One region of the Brevibacillus sp. BC25 genome, then DNA from elsewhere that is predicted to be linked to it. Evidence: riboswitches for the same ligand, from Rfam matches in the RefSeq annotation. Region 1 holds a riboswitch; the other holds the start of a gene.
The links. Region 1 has a riboswitch for thiamine pyrophosphate ahead of thiS (sulfur carrier protein ThiS). Riboswitches for the same ligand answer to the same signal wherever they lie in the genome.
Positions count from the first base shown of each region.

Region 2: it holds a riboswitch for thiamine pyrophosphate, as region 1 does, so the genes downstream of both, thiC (phosphomethylpyrimidine synthase ThiC) here and thiS (sulfur carrier protein ThiS) in region 1, are expected to answer to the same signal.

Region 1 covers NZ_AKIX01000128.1:220,571-224,592, reverse strand. Annotated here, with positions in the region: gene PMI05_RS28230 (LysM peptidoglycan-binding domain-containing protein) at 1-165, shown strand, start outside; gene PMI05_RS28225 (hypothetical protein) at 262-489, shown strand; gene PMI05_RS28220 (DHHA1 domain-containing protein) at 571-1,782, shown strand; gene PMI05_RS28215 (kinase-associated lipoprotein B) at 1,816-2,199, shown strand; TPP riboswitch at 2,241-2,351, shown strand; gene thiS (sulfur carrier protein ThiS) at 2,551-2,754, shown strand; gene PMI05_RS28205 (thiazole synthase) at 2,760-3,533, shown strand; gene PMI05_RS28200 (acetylornithine deacetylase) at 3,526-4,022, shown strand, end outside.
Region 2 covers NZ_AKIX01000117.1:11,752-15,773, forward strand. Annotated here, with positions in the region: gene PMI05_RS25560 (Ku protein) at 1-59, shown strand, start outside; gene PMI05_RS25565 (cation diffusion facilitator family transporter) at 119-1,000, opposite strand; TPP riboswitch at 1,249-1,361, shown strand; gene thiC (phosphomethylpyrimidine synthase ThiC) at 1,510-3,264, shown strand; gene PMI05_RS31185 (hypothetical protein) at 3,280-3,450, shown strand; gene PMI05_RS25580 (DUF1904 family protein) at 3,499-3,828, opposite strand.

The DNA.
Region 1 (4,022 bases):
AAGCAACATCAGGTGTGGTTTGAGGATGCGCGGTCGATCCAAGCTAAGTTCAATCTGGTTAAACAGCTTGGTTTGAGAGGCGTCAGCTACTGGAAACTCGGTTTGCCATTTCCGCAAAATTGGCTGTTGATCGAGGAGAACTTTCGCGTCCGTAAGCGTGCATAGTCATCTGGCGTACATTCCATCGTGGGTTGTACGCCTTTTTTTTGGATGAAAAATCATGGTATGATGAAGATGACAGTAAGGAAAAGGGGAGAAATCATGGGAGAATGCAAATTGGATCACAGCCATGAGGACGTACTCAAAAAACTGGCAGAACAAGCTCCACATCTGTCGGAGTTGCGTGTGAGTCAATTCAAAAATCAGTTGAATGGCGAACACAGCCAAGAGCGTCTAAACGAGCTGTTTCATTTATTGAAAAAGTATGACCTGGCAAGCCCAGAGGAGCGCGAAGAGCGTGAGAAACAAATGGATCACTTGTTTGGCTAAGCTTGATACATACATTTTTCGTATTGCCCCCTAGTGGGAGAATCAGGCTGGAACCATGGTTCCATGCAGCGAGGAGTAACGATGGACGACAGACTCTATTATCAGGATGCCTATACAAGAACGTTTTCGGCCCAGGTGACGAGAACTGGTGTTGAGCAAGATGGGACACCTTACGTGGTACTGAATCAAACGGCATTTTACCCTACTGGAGGCGGTCAGCCTTCCGATCTGGGTGTATTGGAAGAGATTCGTGTGGTAGATGTGGAAGAGCTAGATGGCGAAATTCGTCACCGACTGGAAGCTCCCTTGTCCGAAAGCATAGCGGAAGTAACGGGTCACATCGATTGGGACCGCCGCTTCGATCATATGCAGCAGCATGCTGGTCAACACATTTTATCTGCGTCCTTCCTGGAAGTGGTGCAAGCGGAGACCGTTGCCTTTCACTTGGGCAAAGAACGTGTCACCATTGATGTACGACTGGATGAGTTGACAGCGGATGTATGGGAGAAGGTAGAAAAGCGAGCGAATCAGATTGTTCTGGAAAACCATCCCATCATTGCGCGGTTCGTTGATGACGAAGAGTTGGCAACGCTACCATTGAAAAAACAGCCGACCGTTACTGAAAATATTCGTGTCGTGATGATACCTGATTTTGATTACAACCCATGCGGAGGCACACATCCAGCGCGTACGGGCGAAGTCGGGATGATCAAGATCTTGGGCTGGGAGCGACACCGCGGAAACATTCGTCTGGAATTCATCTGTGGCTGGCGAGCTTTGCGGGACTACAACCAAAAGCAGGCTGTCGTTCGTGATACGGCGAAGCTGCTCGCTACCAATGAAGGGGAACTGATCGCACAGACGGAACGCCTCCTTGCAGAACGCGACGCCTTGAAGGCAAAATTGGCAGAAGTGGATAAGCAACTCGTAGAAGTGGAAGTCAATCAACAACTATCTGCTGCTAGCCAACTCGGTCATTCTCGCCTCATTATGCGTACCTTCACAGACAAAACCATTCAACAGCTTCAACAGTTCGCACAGCTGGCTACTGCTCTGGCGCCAGATGCGATTTGCCTTTTGGCGGCTACTACCGAAGACAAAATGCAAGTCGTGTTTGCTCGTGGGCAAGAAGTCAACGTAGCCATCAATCAAGTGTTGAAAGAAACCTTGCCGGTCATAAACGGAAAAGGTGGGGGAAATCCTGCCATGGCACAGGGTGGCGGTCAGTCAGTAGTGGATGCGGAAGAAGTATTGCTGCATGCTCGCAAACTGCTGGAAGCCTTACTAATGTAAATGAACTCGATTCAATAAAAGGAGGAAACCGCGATGAACTGGAATCCGGGAGATATCGTTCGCGTTACACAGCGAACGGGTGAATATATTACAGAAGTATTGGAAATCCACGATTCGAAGCTGCTTGTAAAAGTGTTGGCAGTTACCAAATACCCGACGCAAGGCGATTTGCATTCTTCCTATGAAGTAGAGGTGCCGCTGTTTCACCAGCGTCCAGCACTCTCTTACATGGAGAAATTCATGACGCCTATCCAAGGTGTCATTCGCTATAATGGCGCGATTCCAGACTATAAGGAATCTGTGCGTCAGGCGATGGAGAGAGAAATGGAAAAGCTTGCGAAAATGGCAGCTTGGGCAGAGCGTTGTCTTTTTGAGCTGGAAAAGATGCACAAGGAAGCCTTTACAAACACGAAATAGAGTGTTACTGTAGTACTCGAATGTACGACAATTGCATAGCTTTATTACCAAACGGGAGCCAAGCAACGTTGGCTGAGATTGTAACGAGTGTGTTACTGACCGTTGAACCTGACCTGGGTCATGCCAGCGGAGGAAGAGGTATTTGGAATCAGTATCACGTGTTGCATCCGAGCGGAACTATGCTTGTTTGCGTGCATGCATGATAAGATCTCACTCAACCATCCGAGGCGGATGGTTTTTTTATGCCATTCGTCCCGTGAGATGGGATGGGTATACGGCTTCTTCTGTTTGTCTGAATCGACTCAGGCAGGCGGGAGAAGCCGTTTTTTTTCCAGTAGAAGGAGGTAATCAATGATTGTTCAGCTGAATGGGAAAAAAGTAGAGTTGGCGGAAGAGATCACGACAGTGCGGGCCTTGCTCGCTTCTTATTCCCTGCAAGAGAAGATTGTCGTCGTGGAGCGAAATGGTGAAATTATTGACCGCTCAGCGTACGAACAAACACCGATTGCAGACGGAGATCGCATAGAAATCGTTCATTTTGTCGGAGGAGGATGATCATCATGATGGATACATTGAAAATTGGACCTTACGAGTTTCGTTCCCGTTTGCTTCTCGGGACAGGTAAATTCGCTGACTTGGATACACAAGGGAAAGCAGTAGAGGTGTCGGAAGCAGAAATTTTGACATTTGCGATTCGTCGCTTGAATTTGGAAAATCCGCAAGAACCAAACTTTTTGGAACAACTCGATTTGAAAAAATTCACCCTGCTACCAAATACAGCAGGTGCCTATACAGCAGAAGAAGCAGTGCGCATTGCCCGTTTGGCTAAAGCATCTGGCCTGTGTGACATGATCAAGGTCGAAGTTATTGGAGACCCGAAAACACTTCTCCCCGACCCGATTGGCACGCTCGAGGCTTCGAAAATCTTGGTGGAAGAAGGCTTTATCGTACTGACCTACACCAATGACGACCCGATTCTTGCTAGACGTCTGCAAGAGGTTGGCGTACATGCGGTTATGCCAGGTGCGTCACCAATTGGCTCCGGACAAGGGATTGTCAACGAAAACAACCTCCGCTTTATTATCGAGGATGCCAAAGTACCGATAATTGTGGATGCAGGAATTGGCTCGCCAGCGGACTGCGCGAAAGCGATGGAGCTGGGTGCTGACGGTGTCTTGTTGAATACAGCAGTCGCCCTCGCTGAAAATCCTGTCCTGATGGCAGAAGCGATGAAGCTCGGAGTGGAAGCAGGTCGCAAAGGCTTCCTGGCAGGCCGTATCGCGAAAAAGCGTTACGCGTCCGCAAGTAGCCCGATTGAAGGGATGATTGAGTAGAGTGGATCGACTGACAGAAGCGGTAGAATCCATTGCCAGCCGCAAAGAAGAGCTGTTCGCATTATTGGCAGAGCTCGTTTCTCATCCGACTGTAAGTCCTCCCGCGCGAAACAGCGATGCCGCACAAGGAGTAATCGCCAACAGACTGCAAGCGATGGGATTCGAGGTCGATCGCTGGACGGTATATCCAGGAGACGACAATATCGTCGGTCGGTTATCAGGGATTGCTTCTACACAGGCAAACAGCTTGATTGTCAACGGGCATATCGATGTAGCTGAAGTCGGAAATGACACGGGGTGGAACTATCCACCTTTTGCTCTGACACATGGCAAGGATGGACGCCTGTACGGCCGTGGAGTTGCGGATATGAAAGGCGGACTCGCAGCGAGCTTGTTTGCGATCCAAATGCTGCGCGAACACGGAGTGGAGCTCCAAGGTGATCTGCTCTTTCAATCCGTCATCGGAGAAGAAGCAGGTGAAGCGGGGAC
Region 2 (4,022 bases), on a different contig from region 1:
AGACTACGACTACTTCTACAACCAAAACACTGCGCAAAAAGAAGGCTACCCCTGTTTAATTGCACCTAAAAAAACCTGCCCACTATGGACAGGTTTTTTGCATTTCACATCATGGAATCTAGTTTGGCACCATCTTCCGGCATGGTTCAATATGGATATGAACGGCGTTAATACGGTGAATCTTGCGCATCTGTTCTTCAATTTTCTCGGTGATGGTGTGGCTCTCCACCACATTCAGACCTGGATCTACATGGATCACAACATCCACCAGCACGCTGCTGCCATGGTAGCGGGCTTTGATGTCACTGATATCCTTAACTCCCGAAATCGAGGAAATGGTAGCCCGCAGGTCCGCAAGCTCGCTCTCGTCAAAGCCATCTGTCAAACGGTGAGTTGCTTCCCTGAAAATGTCCCAAGCAGTCTTCAAGATGATGAGACCAACAACAAAAGCAGCTAAAGGATCAAGCCAGTGCAATTGAAATTGTGCGCCAGCTACCCCGATAAACGTCCCGATACTGACGAATGCGTCTGAACGGTTGTCAGCGGCCGCTGCATTTAATGCTTGGCTGTTTGTTTTGATGGCGAGCTTTTTATTATAGCGATAGACGAAAAGCATAATGACTGCAGTCGCAAGTGCTGTCCACCCTGCCAACAGGTCAGGAGCCTCATGCTTTGGGTCCAATAAGGATGGTACGGCATTCGTAACGACTTGAACTCCGACAAATAGCATAATAAATGATGCGACAAGTGCTGAAATCGTCTCCGCCCGAAAATGACCATACGGGTGATCTTTATCAGGTGGTTTCCTTGCAATACGAAGCCCGATCAAAACAGCAATCGATGCAACGACATCCGTTGAGTTGTTAAGACCGTCGGCCATTAAAGCTTCCGACGCAGTGACATACGCAACTCCTATTTTTAATACAGAGCAGAATATGTAGGCGAAAATACTTACCCACGCTCCACGTTCTCCTTGTTTTAGATCCGAATAGACATCCATTCCTCATCACCTCAAAATACTTCTCCATCCTGCTTCGACAACGAGAAAAATCAAAGCGCTGGAAGCAGTTGCTTTTTTTCGAACTTCATCGTAACAGATAGGATTCATGTGGGTCTACAGAAACAGTTTTAGTCCGATTCATGAGAATAGGGGGGAGGAAAATGTGTTGCACACCCGCAATTTTCCCATTGGAAAATTTTCCTTGAAATTAAATGGACTTCCCGTTATCCTATTCTTGCAATCCAAAATAAAAAAAGCACGGGAGCTTGGAAATCACCAGGCTGAGAGGATGGTACTGTGCCATCGACCGTTGAACCTGAACTGGGTAATGCCAGCGGAGGAATGTCATATACGACACGAAAAGATACGTGTATTTTAGGATACCCGTTTCTTCTCTACTCTCGCGTTGGCGTCGCATGTTGTTTATGCGGCGCTTTTTCGTGGGATGTTTCTTTCGCCTCCCTAAACGGTTCTCACTTTCGTGCAACCAAAACAAGGAGGTTTTTCTTATGTCATTGGTGTCATCTTTTCCAGGCAGTCGCAAAGTATACGAAACAGGTAGTCGTGCGGACATCCGTGTCCCGATGCGCGAGATTTCCCTTCATCCTACCGAAGGATTGTCTGGTTCCACACCCAATCCTCCTCTTCGCGTGTATGATACGAGTGGCGAGTATACCGCAACAGGTTACGTCCCTGACATTCAAGCAGGACTGCCCTCCATCCGCCACAAGTGGATCGATGAGCGAAATGATGCGGAAACGTATGTCGGTCGCAAACCACAACTAGTTGACGACGGCATCCGAAACGAAGAAAAGGTAGCCACCCTCCCTACTTTCCCTCGAGAGGGCTACAAACCAAAACGGTCAAAGCCAGGGAAAAATGTTACCCAGCTTCATTATGCCCGAAAAAATATCATCACACCGGAAATGGAATACGTTGCCATTCGCGAGGGTGTCTCCCCTGAATTTGTACGGGCAGAAATCGCCGCTGGACGTGCGATCCTCCCTTCTAACGTCAATCATCCTGAAAGCGAGCCGATGATCATTGGCCGCAACTTTCATGTCAAAATCAACGCCAACATCGGAACGTCGGCCGTTAGCTCTTCGATGGAAGAAGAAGTTGAAAAAATGATTTGGTCGGTCCGTTGGGGCGCCGACACCATTATGGACCTCTCGACGGGAAAACATATACACACTACGCGGGAGTGGATTATCCGAAACAGTCCCGTTCCAGTCGGTACCGTCCCGATTTATCAAGCACTTGAAAAAGTTAATGGGAAAGCCGAGGATTTGACATGGGAGGTTTACCGAGACACCTTGATTGAACAAGCAGAACAAGGCGTTGATTACTTCACGATTCATGCTGGTGTTCTATTGCGCTACATTCCTATGACAGCTAACCGTGTTACCGGTATCGTCTCTCGCGGCGGATCGATTTTGGCCGCATGGTGCCTGGCCCATCATGAAGAAAACTTCTTGTATACGCATTTCGCTGAAATTTGTGAAATTCTGAAGGCCTATGACATTTGTGTATCCCTCGGAGATGGATTACGTCCTGGCTCTATCGCGGATGCGAATGACGAGGCGCAGTTCGCAGAGCTTGAGACATTGGGAGAACTCACAAAAATTGCGTGGGAACACGACGTACAAGTCATGATTGAAGGACCTGGTCACGTCCCGATGCATCTCATTCGCGAAAATATGGATAAACAGTTATCCATTTGCCATGAGGCTCCTTTTTACACACTTGGGCCGCTCACGACAGATATCGCACCCGGCTATGATCACATTACTTCAGCGATTGGCGCCGCCATGATTGGATGGTTCGGAACAGCGATGCTCTGCTACGTAACGCCCAAGGAGCACCTCGGCTTACCCAATAAAGAGGATGTCCGCAACGGTTTAATCGCATACAAAATCGCAGCGCATGCCGCTGATCTCGCAAAAGGGCATCCGCGGGCAAAACAGCGAGACGACGCCTTATCCAAAGCTCGTTTTGATTTTCGCTGGAACGATCAATTCAATTTGTCCCTGGACCCAGAGCGCGCTCGCGAATATCACGACGAAACATTGCCAGCAGAAGCCGCCAAATCCGCTCATTTTTGTTCCATGTGCGGACCTAAATTTTGCAGCATGAAAATATCGCACGACATTCGTCACATCGCCAATCAAGAAGGGTCTGCCCACGATCCCGCTATTCTTGCAGGGATGCAGGAAAAATCGCGTGAGTTCCGCGAACAGGGAAGCCGTTTGTACCAGTCGTAATGAAGGAGGATGCCTATGGAGGAAGCTAGTCGTTTACGTGAAAAGATCAGTCGATTAGAAGCTGAGCTAGAGCAATCTAAACAAAAATTGCAGCTGATTCAACAGGACTGCAGCCACGTCTATATCGAAACCCCACTTACGCGAACATGCTCCAAGTGCCTGCAAACCGAAAGCCTCTATTATTAATAGAAAAAGGTCGAAATCCTTTTGGAGGATCTCGACCTTTTTTCTTGCTTATTTCGTCATTCCGACTTGCAATGGAAGTCCTTCTTTATAATAGAGAGAGGGCGATAGCAGAATGAAGAAAATATGGACATGTAGAAAGCCTTGCTTCTTCAAAAAGCCGTGTATGGCACTAGCAATCGCGTCATGCTGCTTTTGTTCACGTGGAAACATCATGATCTCTACGGACAAAGGACTGTTTGTCAATTGCTCTACCTGAAGCAGCTCCAATTTCACCTTTTCCTGAGCTACCTCAGCAATTTTGGAAAACTCTTCTATAAGAATCTGAGAAATGGGCTCTATGTCTTGCTTTGCAAAGCCTTTAAACCGAAGAAACGGCAAGTCAATTCCTTCTTTCGTAAATGAGTTCGCACAGTCATTATAAACAAGTCTCTAATTGTATATCAATGAAAAAAGGATTAAAGAAAGTGAACAACAAAAATTCCCACCCCGAGCGAGACACAAAGAGGGCCATATCAGAGAGCAGCTTCCTTCCCATGAGGTGTGGTGGACGTACCACGGAAGGAGGAAGCAGC